One region of the Bradyrhizobium commune genome, then DNA from elsewhere that is predicted to be linked to it. Evidence: predicted binding sites of a transcription regulator. Region 1 holds the regulator's gene; the other holds the start of a gene.

Region 1 (7,144 bases):
GCAGCTGAAGGCGCGGCTGATGCCCCCGCTGTCGCCGCTGCGGCCTGGCAGCTATGATTTTGCCCGCGACATGTTCTTCCAGGGCATCGGCGCCTCCGGCTTCGCGATGGGCGCCATTACAGCTTCCGCCCCGCCCGAGGTCGGCGGCTTGCGACTGCATTATGCCGCGATCATGCAGGGGCTGCGCGATACGATCGACGCACGCATCCGCGCCACGCTCGATGGCGACAACCGCGCGATTGCGACCGCGCTGCTGACCGGCCGCCGCGATGCGATCACCACGCCCGTCAACGACGCGATGTTCATCTCGGGGCTCGGCCATGTGCTGTCGATCTCCGGCTATCACATGGCCGTCGTCGCCGGCGTCGTTTTCTTCGCGGTGCGGGCGCTGCTCGCCTTGATCCCGGGATTGGCGGCTGGCTTCGCCATCAAGAAATGGTCGGCGGCTGCGGCGCTGGTTGCAGCCGCGTTCTACCTGCTGCTCTCCGGTGCGGAGGTCGCTACGCAGAGATCGTTCTTCATGACCGCGGTGGTGCTGATCGCGGTGATGGTCGATCGCCGCGCCATCACGTTCCGCACGCTCGCGGTGGCTGCCCTGATCGTGCTGGCGGTCGCGCCGGAGGCGCTGGTCCATCCGAGCTTCCAGATGTCGTTCGCGGCGACCCTCGGGCTCGTGGCGCTGGTGCAGATCGGCATGCCGAACCTGTTTGCCTCGCCCGATCATTCCGCGACCGCACGGATCGCGCTGTGGGGCGGTCGCGAGATCGCGATGCTGTTCATGGCCTCCATGATCGCGGGGCTCGCGACCACGCCCTATGCCGCCTTCCACTTCCATCGCATCACGCCCTACGGCGTGCTCGCCAATCTCGGCGCGATGCCGGTGGTCTCGGCGCTGGTGATGCCGGCGGGGCTGTTGGGATTGCTGGCCGCCCCCTTCGGCCTCGACGGCGTGTTCTGGTGGCTGATGGGGATCGGCATCGACTGGATGATCGCCGTCACGCGCTGGGTGGCCGCGCTGCCCGGCGCGGTCGGCCACGTCGGTGCCTTCGGCACCGGGCCGCTGGTCGCCGCGAGCCTCGGCCTCGTCCTGATGGGCCTGCTGCGCACGCCCTTGCGCTGGTCCGGCGCGCTCGTGCTGGCGGCCGCGATCGTCTGGGGACTGTCCGTCCGGCAACCCGACATTCTGATCGCCGGCGACGGCTCGAGCGTGGCGGTGCGGGGCAAGGATGGGCAGCTGCATTTGATCAGGGCCAGCAAGGACAGCTTTCTGCTGAAGGAGTGGCTCGCGGCCGATGCCGATCCGCGTGATGCCGGCAGTGCTTCGCTGGCCGACGGCGTGTCCTGCGACGAGTCCGGCTGCGTAACGCCGCTTGCCGATGGGCGTATGGTCGCATTGGCGCTGCGCATTGACGCGCTGACCGATGATTGCAGCCGCGCCGCGCTGGTGGTGACTACCCGGCCCGCGCCGCCGGATTGCGCAGCCATGGTGGTCGACCGGCCGCATCTTGCACGGCAAGGCGCATTGGCGCTGACGCGGCGCGGCGACGGCTTTGCGGTTCAGGCTGTGAAGGCGAGGGGCACAGACCGTCCCTGGTCGCCGGCGGCGGCCGGCGATGGGGATTCCGAACTGACCCTCATGCCACGGTCGGCGGCTCCGCGCTCCAAGGACGCAACGCCATCGGAGTCCGACCTGCAGGCCGAAGACTGAAATCTTCTCAGCCGATCGGCAGGCGGGTGATGATCGGTTGCCTGTCGGCGATGGTCTGCGGCACGTGCTCACGCTCGCCGACCGGCTGGGTCACCGGCAATTGCAGCACGGTTGCGCGCTGACCTTCGACGAGCTGTGTCACGAGCACGTACTTGCCGTCGGGGAATTCGATCGCATCGTGATGGCGATCGGGAATGTGCGGATCGATCCTGCCGAACTTGCCGACGCGGGAGTTGATGGTGCGCGTCCAGATCCAGCGATTGTCGTAGCGGACGTTGTCGGCGAAGGCGAGCTCCGTTCCCGGCAGCAGGCAGACCGCGACGGACATGTCGGCTTCGGAAGCGAAGCCGCGCGTCGAGGTGCCGCGGAAGGTTGTCGTGACGATCGTCTCGCCGATCTGGGCGGGCCGCGTCGCGACGGCGTGCAGGCTGTAGTCACACATCGGGGTGCTCCTCAATCAGGATAGAGCACCCGCGCCTCTTCTGAGGCGCAGGCCCCTATCAGAGTGGAAGCCTGCAAGCGTCTGCTTGGTTGTGGGCGAATCTGCGGCTGCGGGTCCGCAAGCTCCGATCACATTATCTTTTTCGAATCCGCGAGGAACAAAGCCTGTTCACCTGCATTCTGCGATGCGAGTAAGTTAGCGGCCAGCGGGCGCCGACCAGCCCGAATATTGCCAGGCAGGCTGCGACGGTTGCTCGACCGCATTGCGGGCATTGCGGAATTGTTCGCTGGTCGTCGTCTCCGGTGCCTTGCGGGCATGGCGCTGCGACTGGGCGGCGAAAACTTGCGGCGCCGATGCTGCGATCAACGCCATCGTGACTGTGCTCAGAACGATCTTGCGCATGGTTGTCTCCTCGGCCTTTCAAATCCGCGAAGCAAGGAGTGCTTCGTGCGGTGTGCCGGGGATGTAGCGCTGAAGGGGTGGCCGGATAATCTGTGCAAAACCAGAAAGACTATCCAGCCGAAGCGGACAATCGTCCGCTCCAATCGTTAATGCGCAGTTGCCAACCGCAGCATTCTCAGTATTTGCGGTAAAGCCCGATGAGCTTGCCCTGAATCTTCACGCGGTTGGGCGGCAGGATGCGGACCTCATAGGCGGCGTTGGCGGGCTCGAGCGCAATCGAAGCGCCACGGCGGCGGAAGCGCTTCAGGGTTGCTTCCTCGTCGTCGATCAGCGCCACCACGATGTCACCGGTGTCGGCAGTCTCGTTGCGCTGGATCAGCGCCATGTCGCCGTCGAGGATGCCGGCCTCGACCATGGAATCGCCGCGCACCTCGAGCGCGTAATGCTCGCCCGAGCCGAGCATGTCCGGCGGCACGCTGATGGTGTGGCTGCGGGTCTGCAACGCCTCGATCGGCGTGCCGGCCGCGATGCGGCCCATCACGGGGACCGCAACGGGACGCTCGCCGTCGTCTGCCGGCGGGCTGGAGGTCGTGCGCACCTTGCCGAGGTTGCCCTCGATCACGCTCGGCGTGAAGCCGCGGCGGCTACCGGCGGCGGCCTGGAGCTCGGGCAGCTTGATCACCTCGATGGCGCGGGCGCGGTTGGGCAGGCGCCGGATGAAGCCGCGCTCCTCGAGCGCGGTGATGAGGCGGTGGATACCCGATTTGGAGCGCAGGTCGAGCGCGTCCTTCATCTCGTCGAAGGAGGGCGGCACGCCGCTTTCCTTCAGCCGCTCGCTGATGAACCGCAGAAGCTCGTATTGTTTGCGCGTTAGCATCTCGACCAAAATCCCCCGGTTGATGTCGTTCGATTCCGAGACGTTCAGTTCGGCATTAAGCCGCTAGATGCTCGAAACAAATCATGAACGGACACTATATGTTCGATATGTGTTCCGCAACTGCTTAATTTAGCGTGAACGCCGCAAAGTTGGCGGATCGCGTGTGGCGCGGGCTTTCAGAGCGGCAGGCGCAGTATCGCGCAAGGCGAGCCTGCCTCGGCTTTCGGCGCGAATGGCGCGCGCACGAGAAGTGCCTGTGCCGCAGCGAGATTCGCCAGCAGCGAGGAATCCTGATGATCGACGGGGAGGGCGATCAGCGTGCCGTCGTCACGCTCTACCAGACGCGCGCGGAGATAATCCTCGCGCTGGTCATTGGCGCCGACATCGCGGCCGAGCACGGCGTGCTCGCGGCGGTGGTGAATCACGGAGCGGCCCGACAGCGCGCGAATCAGCGGCACCATGAACAGGAAACCGCAAACGTAGGACGACACGGGATTGCCGGGCAGGCCGATCACGCGCATCGCGCCGAGCCGGCCGTGCATCATCGGCTTGCCCGGCCGCATCGCGATCTTCCAGAACGCCATTGCGACGCCCTCGGCCTTGAGCGCGTGCTGGACCAGATCGTGGTCGCCGACGGAAGCGCCACCCGTGGTGATCAGGATGTCGGCGCCGCTCTCGCGCGCGCGGCGGATGCCGGCGGTGGTCGCCTCCAGGGTGTCGGCGGCGACCCCGAGGTCGACGGTGTCGGCACCCTCGCGGCGGGCGAGCGCGTGCAGGGCGTAGCCATTGGAATAGACGATCTGGCCGGGGCCGGGCGTGGTGCCCGGCCGCACCAGCTCGTCGCCGGTCGCGAGGATCGCGACCTTCGGCTGGCGGCGGACAGCGAGGTTTGGATGATTCATGCCGGCGGCGAGCGCGAGATCGCGCTCGGTCAACCGGGCGCCCTTGCGCAACAGCACGTCGCCCTCGCGAAAGTCGATTCCGGCGGGGCGGATGTGCCGCCCGGTGACGGCGGCCTCCTTGACCGTGATGCGTTTGCCGTCAGTGACGGTGTCCTCCTGGATCACGACAGCGTCGGTACCATCGGGAACGACGCCGCCGGTGAAGATCCGCACCGCTTCGCCGGCGCGGACGGTTCCCGCGAACGGCCGGCCAGCCGCGACCTCTCCGATCACGGTGAGCTGCGAATCGATCGCTGCCGCATCGCTTGCACGCACGGCATAGCCGTCCATCGCCGACATCGCCTGCGGCGGCTGCGTGCGCTTTGAAGCAACATCGCGCGCAAGCACGCGATGAAAGGCATCGTCGAGCGCGATCGTCTCCTCAGGCAATGGCTCCGCGCCCGCGAGCACGGCAGCAAGCGCATCGGAAACCGGCATGAGGGCCACGGTGAACTCCCGCTACAAATCGAAGAAACTTGGTCGGCAAGGTTCTAGCTGAGCGGAGGGGCTGAGGCAAAAGGGGCGGCCGCCGGCAGGAGTCTTTCCGTCAGTGCCGACCCAGGTCAATTTCCCCAAGTCAATTTCGAATTGCTGTTGGCACCCGTGAGCGGCCAGTGGCGGCTGTTCGGATTATCCGCCAATCTCGGCACCGGTGCTACCGGCTGCGGGCCCGTGCCTACACAGTCGCCGACATCGTTCGCGCCGCCACCATCGGCCGAGAAGCAGCCGAGTGCCCGGCTGAAGGCTGGCGCGGAACCTGCAGAGGACTAACGGCGCGGGGCATCACGAGGGCGTTATCGGATTTCCGCTTTTCGGGGCTCCGTCTTCCGCGACATCGGGCGCCCTGGGACCCTGATCCCTGTCGGGCATCGGATCGGCCTGCGATTTCAAGTCGGCCGCCTTGCTCATCAGCTTGGCGGAAAGCTCGGAATCCGAGGTGGTTTTGGCGAATTTGACCAGCAGGGAGGCCTGCCTGGTGAGGTAGGTTTTGCCCAACACTTTGATACGTCCGATGTAGATTACCCAACGGACTCTTAGAGTCCGGAACAGGGCATTCCGTTCCCGGAACTCTGTATGAAAATGCACAAAGTGTTTTGGTTCCTCATTCCCGGAATGAAAATGTTCCGCGAACCGGGTGGTTAGATCCCGAGCGCCTTCAGCGCATGGCCGACATCGTGGGGCGAGATCACATGCACTGCGGTCAGTCCGCGGGCGCGGGCGCCTTCGATATTCTCGGCGAGGTCGTCGAAGAACACGATGCGGTTCGCCGGCACGCCCATCGCGGCAACCACATGGTCGAACGCTTCCGCATCCGGTTTGCGCAAGCCGATACTGGACGACAGATACAGCTCGCGGAAATGGCCGAGCAGATCGGCATATTCCTTGGAGAAGTAGTCGACGTGCGGGCGGTTGGTGTTGGAGAAGGCGTAGAGCGGCATCCGCTTCGCCGCGCGGGGCAGCAGTTCCGCGATGTCGGGCATCTCGCCGGCGAAGATCGCGTTCCAGCCCTCCAGGAACTGCGCGTCCGAAATGCCGATCCCGAGCGATGAGCGCAGCGAGGCGAAATAGTCGGCGTCGCTGATCTTGCCCATCTCATGCAGCCGGTAGGCCTCGTCGCGCACATAGCGCGCGACGATGGCTTCGGGCTTGAGGCCCGCATATCCCGCCCAGCACGCGATCGCCTTGGAGAAATCGATGTCGAGCACGACACGCCCGAGATCGAACAGAAGCGCGTCGGCGCTGCCGGGAGAGAGCGAGGTCATTGCATCCTTTCAGGTCAGTACCGATAGGGCTCGTGATCGTAAAGCGGGAACGCGCTGAACACGCTCGGCGCGTTGGTGGCGGTTGCCGGATGCAGGCAGGATTTGTTGACCTCGGCAAACGAAGTTGCGCCCAGCAGGCCAAGGCAGCGCAGCACCTCGTCCTCCAGCAGCTCCAGCATCCGCGTCACGCCGGCTTCTCCAGCCGCAGCCAGCGCCCAGCATTGCAGCCGGCCGATGCCGACGAGGTCGGCGCCTGCGGCGATCGCCTTGACGACGTCGGTGCCGCGGCAGATGCCGCCATCGACCATGATCTTGGCGCGGCCCTTCACCGCCTCGACGATCTCGGGCAGCACATGCATGGCACCGCGGCCGTGATCGAGCTGGCGGCCGCCATGGTTGGAGACGTAGATCCATTCGACGCCATGATCGACCGCGATCTGGGCGTCCTCGGCGGTGGCGATGCCTTTAAGGATCAGCGGGATATCGAACTTGTCCTTGATCATCTTCACCGTCCGCCACTCCAGGCCCTTCTGGAAGTCGCCGCCGGTGGCGCGCAGCCGGCTCTCGCGAACGTAGCGCTTGGCGATGTCACGCTCGCGACGGCTGTAATGGGCGGTATCGACGGTCAGGCAGAAGGCGGCATAATTGTTCTTCACGGCGCGGGCGACGACATCGGCGACGAAAGCGTCGTCGCCACGGACATAAAGCTGGAACAGGCGCAGCGCATCGGGGGCGGCTTCCGCGGTCTTCTCGAGCCCCGGCTCGGTCACCGAGCTCAGCATGTGCGCCGCACCAAAGGCGCCGGCGCCACGGACGACACTCGCCGCGCCATGTGGATCGAAGACCTCCAGCGCCCCGACCGGGGCCAGCACCACCGGCAGGCGCATCGTGCGGCCGAACCGCTCGACCGAGCCGTCGACCCTGTGCACGTCCCGCAGCACGCGCGGGCGAAACGCGATCTCGTCCAGCGCCATGCGGTTACGGCGCATCGTGGTCTCGGTCTCGGCGGCG
Region 2 (7,144 bases), 2.9 Mb from region 1:
GCGACCAAAACCGCTTCAACGGCCGAACGAGAGGTAAGTGGAAGAGATTGATCTTGTCGACGAAATAAATGAACCTGATGGTGGTTCTGTAGACGACAACGAGCGAAACGACCAACGCTGTTAGGAAGATTGCGGCCGCAACTTGCAAAGCATAACTTGTCCAAGCCGCCGGCATGAAGAAGGCGGCAGTGGTTGTGATCGCGACTAGTAGGCAAAGCAAGAATACTGGGAAGATATCGTTTATAACAAAAGGGGCTTTCCGCTCCCTTCCCACTAGAGTGTATAGCCCAATATGAAATGCTACCAAGCCTGCGGTGGCTGTAAGTATCGGCCACGGATTTTCGATCGTAAGAGTTGTCATCGCTAGACATTCTCGATCATAGTGTCTTCGAGAACTTCCACTTCGATCTCGCTTAGCTTGGAAATTGACGCATCGATGGCGCTTCCCCAGAGGTCGACCTGCTGACGAAGTATATCGTCAGAGAGGGAGACGTTCGATACCTGCTGAAGACACTTTTGTTCCAATGATTCGCTGCTCAATCCCAGCTTCTGTAATGTTTTCTCGGCTTCTTCCCGCGAAATGAGATCGTAAGCGGGCAATACTAATTTGATGCCATGGCGAGCAAGGATGCTGCTAAGTCGGGTGATCGCAATAGGTGATTGCTCCGGCCAGGAGCTTTGATAGCTCGCATAGCCGAAGGCAAGATTTGGAATCTTCAATCGAGCAGCTAGGACAGAAGACGCCACAACATAAGAATGATGGCAGGGCAGGCAGGTTTTCTCGTAAAACGAAGTATCGGTTTTGAGCGCCATCGGCTGCTTGACATGTAGCCAGCGGGTTGACGGCGGAAGTATTGCATTCATCTCCCGAATCCGTTGGCGAACTCTCTGGATCCCGACAAGGTGACCGGAGGAAATCGTTATTAGAAATGTGGTGGTGCCAGCTTGGCTAAGCCGAGCGGCGGCAATAGTCGAATCGCGCCCGCCGGAAAACATCACGGCGCAGCCGGCCTCTAGCCTCATTGCTGGTAGGACAGACCAGTCCATCATCCCGGCTCCAAATGCTGCCGCAGCAAGAATAACGCAATTCTGGATCGTATCAGCGTTGCTAGTGATTCTAAACCTGTGGTTCCGCCATGGGATCTGCTCCCCACAGCTTGAAATGCTTCGATGCGGAGCGGCTCTTCCGAAATTAAACAAAAACGGCCGGATCTTTCGATCCGGCCGCAACGCAAAACGCTACTGGCTAAGCCTACGCCACGCGACGCAACCTAGCCCCCGCCCAACTCTAGAATTCTTAGCTGGCCTTCTTGACCGGTGCGGTCTCGCCGACCTTCTTCTGGATGGCGCGCTTCAGCTCGAGGGCGCGCGGCGACAGGTCGTCGGCCTTGGCCTTGAGCAGGAAGGTGTCGAGGCCGCCATTGTGGTCGACGCTCTTGACCGCGTTGGTCGAGACGCGCAGGCGCACGTTGCGCTCCAGGGCTTCCGAGATGAACGTCACGTTGACGAGGTTCGGCAGGAAGCGGCGCTTGGTCTTGATGTTCGAGTGGCTGACCTTGTGGCCGACGAGGGGGCCCTTGGCCGTCAGTTCGCAGCGGCGAGACATGTCATAAATCCTTATCCTGACCCCCAACGAGTTGCGGCCGCCATTCGGGGCGCCACGGGGGCAAATTCTCTGTCCTTGCAGGGAGCGGCGGACGTATAGGGGGGATGACGGCTGGCGTCAAGTTTTTGGCCGGGGAATCATGCCACCCGGAAGGTGCGCTCCCTCCCCCGCCCGCGGGGGAGGGTTGGGGAGAGGGTGCCTCCGCGGAGGGGCAGCCGCGCGAAGTGTCCCCCAGAGGAGAGAGCCCTCACCCGCGCTACGCATAGCCGAGGCTCCGCCTCGGCGTTCTCTGGAGGACGGCCGCCGAAGGCGGCCTATGCTCTCCCGCAAGCGGGAGAGGTATCGGCGCCCGTGGCCTACCCGATCACCAAAACGGCAATGTTTAAAACCCCTTACCATCACATAAAGGGCGCATTCGCACCCGAAGAGTCCGGCCAGGTTCCGTCGTTTTGGCATCTCGGACATCCTTGCACATTGTGTCCCGCCATTTTTGGCTTAACTAACAAGGCCTGACGTCCCCATTGGATGGTTTTGTGGACATTCTGACCCCTCATCTGCCCCGGCTGCACAGCATCGGCCGGCTGGCTCTGGCGGCCCTTTGCGGGCTCGCGATGGCGTGGGAAGCCCGGCCGGCGGCGGCGCAAGGCAAGCTCGAGGCGCAGTATGAGGCGACGCTGTCCGGCATTCCGGTCGGCCGCGGCGCCTGGAATATCGACATCCAGGACGACGTGTTTTCGGCGGCGGCCTCTGGCGGCACCACGGGGATTTTGAAGTCGTTCGCGGGCGGCTCCGGCACCGGCGCCTCGCAGGGACGCGTGGTCAATGGCGCGCTGGTCGCAAGCGCCTACCAGGCTTCCACCACCACCTCGAAGAAGACCGAAGAGATCCACATCACCCTCGACAAGGGCAATGTGAAGGAGTTCGGCATCATTCCGGAGCCGCCGGTCGATCCCGATCGCATCGTCGTCACCGACGCGCATCGCCGCGGCGTGTTCGATCCGATGACGGCCTCGCTGGTGCGCGTGCCTGGAAACGGCGATCCGCTGTCGCCGGAGGCCTGTCACGGCAGCGCGCCCGTGTTCGACGGCCGCATGCGCTACGAGCTCAAGCTCGATTTCAAGCGCATGGAGACCGTGAAGGCCGAGAAGGGCTATCACGGCCCGGTCGTGGTCTGCTCGCTCTATTTCGTGCCTGTGGCCGGCTACATCCCCGACCGCCCCGTGATCAAATACCTCGCCGCCCAGCGCAACATCGAGATCGCGTTCGCGCCGGTGGCCGGCACGCGGATCCTGGTCCCGTTCTGGCTGAAGGTCCCGACGCCGCTGGGCCCGGCGATGCTGGAAGCGACCAGCTTCATCACCACCGCCCAGCCGCCGCGGGTTGCGAAGACGCAGTAGGCCCACACGCCGTAGCCCGGATGGAGCGCAGCGCAATCCGGGATTCTTCGCCTTTGGCTCCCCGCATTCCGCTCCGCGCCATGCGGGCTACGATATCTCCATCCCCTCAACACCTTAGCCGCCGACACCCCGCCATTCCCGCGCCGCCCGTTTCTACTGTGCATGGGGTTGTTTTCGACAAATCAAGTTGGGTGCCTTCGCGGCCAGCGAATCCATTTGACTCTGCCCCGATTCTGATTCGACTCCGCGCCGTCCCCAACATTAAGGAACGCGTCATCAAATCGTCGCTTGTACGCCGGGCCAAAACTCCATCTAGTGCAGGAAACAATGAGTCCCGCGACATGTTGCGTGAACGTAACAGGACTCCGAGGGGAGTCAGCGATTCGGCCGCGATTCGTTCTAGAGTCGTTCCGAAGCTTAAAGCCAACGGGAAAAGCGTCGCAAAGTGAGACAGTTGCGCGGGATTCGGGGAGATGCTCCCAAACACTCCGCTGTCATGCCCCGGCTTGACCGGGGCATCCAGCACGCCGCGGCCTTTCGGTCCAACCACCGCCGCCCCAAACAGCACTGACATTCGCCCCAATCGCCACTACCTAATCATCCAGACATGGCCTTCTCTTCCTCCCCCTTCGCTTCCGAGCGCGCGCTTGCCGATCGAGTTCCAGGCAGTGGCGTCACTGCGGTGCTCGGGCCGACCAACACCGGCAAGACCCATCTCGCCATCGAGCGGATGCTGGCGCATTCGTCCGGCCTGATCGGGCTGCCGCTGCGGCTGCTCGCGCGCGAGGTCTACAACAAGATCGTCGCCCGCGTCGGCCCTGAGGCCGTCGCGCTTGTGACCGGCGAGGAGAAGATCAAGCCGAAGAACCCGCGTTTTTGGGTCTCCACCGTCGAGGCGATGCCGCGCGACCTCGACGTCTCCTTCCTCGCCGTCGACGAGATCCAGATCGCCTCTGATCTGGAGCGCGGCCACGTCTTCACCGACCGCATCCTCAACCGCCGCGGCCGCGACGAGACGCTGCTGTTAGGGGCTGCCACCATGCGCCCGATCATCGAGCGTCTGTTGCCCGGCGTCTCCATGATCACCCGGCCCAGGCTGTCGCAGCTCGAATTCGCCGGCGACCGCAAGATTACGCGCCAGCCGCGCCGCACCGCCATCGTCGCGTTCTCGGCCGACGAGGTCTACGCCATCGCCGAGCTGATCCGCCGCCAGCACGGCGGCGCCGCCGTGGTGCTGGGATCGCTGTCGCCGCGGACCCGCAACGCACAAGTCGAGATGTTCCAGAACGGCGACGTCGATTACCTCGTCGCCACCGACGCCGTCGGCATGGGCCTCAATCTCGACGTCGATCACGTCGCCTTTGCCTCCGACCGCAAGTTCGACGGCTACCAGTTCCGTAGGCTGACGCCGTCCGAATTCGCGCAGATCGCCGGCCGTGCGGGGCGCGCCACACGCAACGGCACCTTCGGCACCACCGGCCGTTGCGGCCCGTTCGAGCCCGAGCTCGTCAACGCGCTCCAGAACCACACCTTCGACAGCGTGAAGATGCTGCAATGGCGCAACTCGAAGCTCGATTTCTCCTCCCTCGGCGCGCTCCAGGTGTCCCTGAACCAGTCGCCCGGCCATGAGGTCTTGACGCGCGCGCCGATCGCCGAGGACATGCGCGTGCTCGACCACGCCGCCCGCGACGTCGAGGTGCGCGATATCGCGCATGGCAGGCTTGCTGTGGAACGTCTCTGGGAGGCCTGCCAGGTCCCGGACTACCGAAAACTGTCGCCGGCAGCCCATGCCGAGCTGGTGACGACGCTGTACGGCTTCCTGATGCAAAAGGGCCGCATTCCCGACGCCTGGTTCGCGGCCCAGATCGACCAGGCCAACCGCGTCGACGGCGACATCGACACGCTGTCGGGCCGGATCGCGCAGGTCCGCACCTGGACCTTCGTCGCTAACCGGCCGGATTGGCTCGCCGACCCCGAGCACTGGCAGGGGACCGCGCGGGAGATCGAAAATAAATTATCTGATGCGCTCCATGAACGCTTGACTGAGCGTTTCGTTGATCGCCGGACCAGTGTATTGATGCGCCGCCTGCGGGAGAACACGAGCTTGAATACGGAAATCGGCAAGACCGGCGAAGTCATCGTCGAAGGCCATGTCATCGGCCGCCTCGATGGCTTCACCTTTGCACCGGATGCGGCGGAAGCCGGCTCCGATGCGAAAGCCTTGCAGGCTGCCGCGCAAGCGGTGCTCGCCGGCGAGATCAACGCGCGCGCCGAAAAACTGGGCAGCGCGCCGGACGAGCAGTTCGTGCTGACCTCCGACGGCACCATCCGCTGGACCGGCGATGCGGTGGCGCGACTCACTGCCGCAGAGGAGGCGCTGCATCCGCGCATCCGCATCATCTCCGACGAGCGCCTCACGGGCGCTCCCCGCGAGAAGGTGCAGGCGCGGCTCGATCTCTGGCTCAAGACGCATATCGAAAAGCTGCTCGGGCCGATGTTCGAGCTGTCGAAGGCCGAGGACGTCACCGGCATTGCCCGCGGTATCGCCTATCAGCTGGTCGAGGCGCTCGGCGTCTTGGAGCGGCCGAAGATCGCCAACGAGCTGAAGGATCTCGACCAGCCCTCGCGCGCGGTGCTGCGCAAATACGGCGTCCGCTTCGGCGCCTATCACATCTATTTCCCCGGCATCCTGAAGCCCGCCGCGCGTGCGCTCGCAGCACTGCTGTGGGCGTTGAAGCAGGACAATGTCGATCTGTCCTCGCTCTCGGGCGCGCAGCATCTGGCATCGTCGGGCCGCACCTCGTTCCCGGTCGACAAGGCGTTGCCGCGCGATGCCTATCGCGTGCTCGGCTACAAGCAGGCCGGCGAGCGCGCCGTCCGCGTCGACATCCTGGAGCGCCTCGCCGACCTGATCCGCCCGGCGCTGGCCTGGCGCGAGAATTCGCCGGGCGAAAAGCCCGCCGGCGCGTTCGACGGCCGCAGCTTTGTGGTGACGCAGGCGATGACCTCGCTCACCGGTTCCGCCGGCGAGGACTTCGCCTCCGTGCTGCGTGCGCTCGGCTATCGCATGGAGAAGCGCCCGCCGCTGCCGCCGAAGCCTGTGGCAGCTGAAGCGCCTGCTGTGGAGACGCCGGTGGCCGAGGCGGTTGCCACCGAGGAAGCTGCCGCGCCCGCGGAGACCCCGATCGAAGCCACCGCCGAGCCGGTCACCGTCGAAGACGCGCCCGGCATGGAGCAGCACGACGAGCCGGCGCAGGAAGAGCCCGCGCTCGAAGCCTCATCTGAAACGCCCGTCACGCCCGAAGACGCCCCCGGCATCGCGCCGCCGGCCGAAGAGCCCGCTGCACCTGTTGAGGCAACCGCTGAAGTCGCGCCCGCCGAGACCGCCGCAACGGAAGCGGCCGCATCGCCCGATGCTGCCGCGCCTGAATCCGCTGCCGCGCCCGCCGAGCCCGAGCTCGTCGAGGTCTGGCGTCCCGGCGGCCGTCACGAGGATCGCAAGCCGCGCCACGAGCGCCATCGGCATCAGCGTCATCACAACCAGCCGCGTTCGCAGCAGACGAGCGCAGAGGCAGGTGCTGCTGCGCCGGCCGAAGGTGAAGCGGCGCAAACTGCCGATGGCGAGAAGCGTAACGAGCGTCATCGTCACGGTGGTCATCGCAGGGATGGGGCTAAGGATTTCCGCAAGCCGCGTGAAGGTGGTGCCGAGGGTGGCGAGCGCCGCGAGCAGCGCAACGACAACAACCGCCGCTTCGAGGGCAAGGACCGCGATCGCAACAAGGGCAAGCCCGGCGATCGCGACGGCGGCCGCGAGCATCGCGGCGGCCGCGACCGCGACAAGGGCCGCGATCGCCAGGGCGGGCCGTCGCTGCGTCCCTACGCATCGACTGCGAATCCGCGCGAGCGCGATCGGCCCGTCGATCCCAACTCACCCTTTGCAAAGCTCGCCGCGCTGAAAGAGCAGCTCGCCGGTCGCAAGGAGTGATCCCACGACCGAGCGGCAGCGTCTCGACAAATGGCTGTGGCACGCGCGGGTGGTGAAGGCGCGCACCTCCGCGGCTGAGCTCGTCGAGTCCGGCCACGTCCGCGTCAACGGTGCCCGCGAAAAATCGCCGGGCCATGCGATCAAGCTCGGCGACGT

What was found. Region 1 encodes LexA, which represses DNA repair genes until DNA is damaged. Its sites were predicted from a motif close to TGTTCNNNNTGTGTTCNG; they were not measured.
Region 2: a site for LexA is predicted at 3,399-3,416, ahead of IC761_RS03170 (helicase-related protein). Genes of this name have one in related genera too.

Annotation. Positions count from the first base shown of each region.
Region 1 covers NZ_CP061379.1:3,603,165-3,610,308, forward strand. The annotation lists gene IC761_RS16950 (ComEC/Rec2 family competence protein) at 1-1,708, shown strand, start outside; gene IC761_RS16955 (hypothetical protein) at 1,716-2,150, opposite strand; gene IC761_RS16960 (hypothetical protein) at 2,346-2,552, opposite strand; gene lexA (transcriptional repressor LexA) at 2,728-3,429, opposite strand; gene IC761_RS16970 (molybdopterin molybdotransferase MoeA) at 3,606-4,817, opposite strand; gene IC761_RS16975 (hypothetical protein) at 5,154-5,369, opposite strand; gene IC761_RS16980 (HAD-IA family hydrolase) at 5,510-6,133, opposite strand; gene IC761_RS16985 (alpha-hydroxy acid oxidase) at 6,148-7,144, opposite strand, start outside.
Region 2 covers NZ_CP061379.1:670,055-677,198, forward strand. The annotation lists gene IC761_RS03150 (hypothetical protein) at 1-361, opposite strand, end outside; gene IC761_RS03155 (hypothetical protein) at 364-1,050, opposite strand; gene rpmB (50S ribosomal protein L28) at 1,298-1,606, opposite strand; gene IC761_RS03165 (DUF3108 domain-containing protein) at 2,194-3,003, shown strand; gene IC761_RS03170 (helicase-related protein) at 3,611-6,988, shown strand; gene IC761_RS03175 (S4 domain-containing protein) at 7,038-7,144, shown strand, end outside.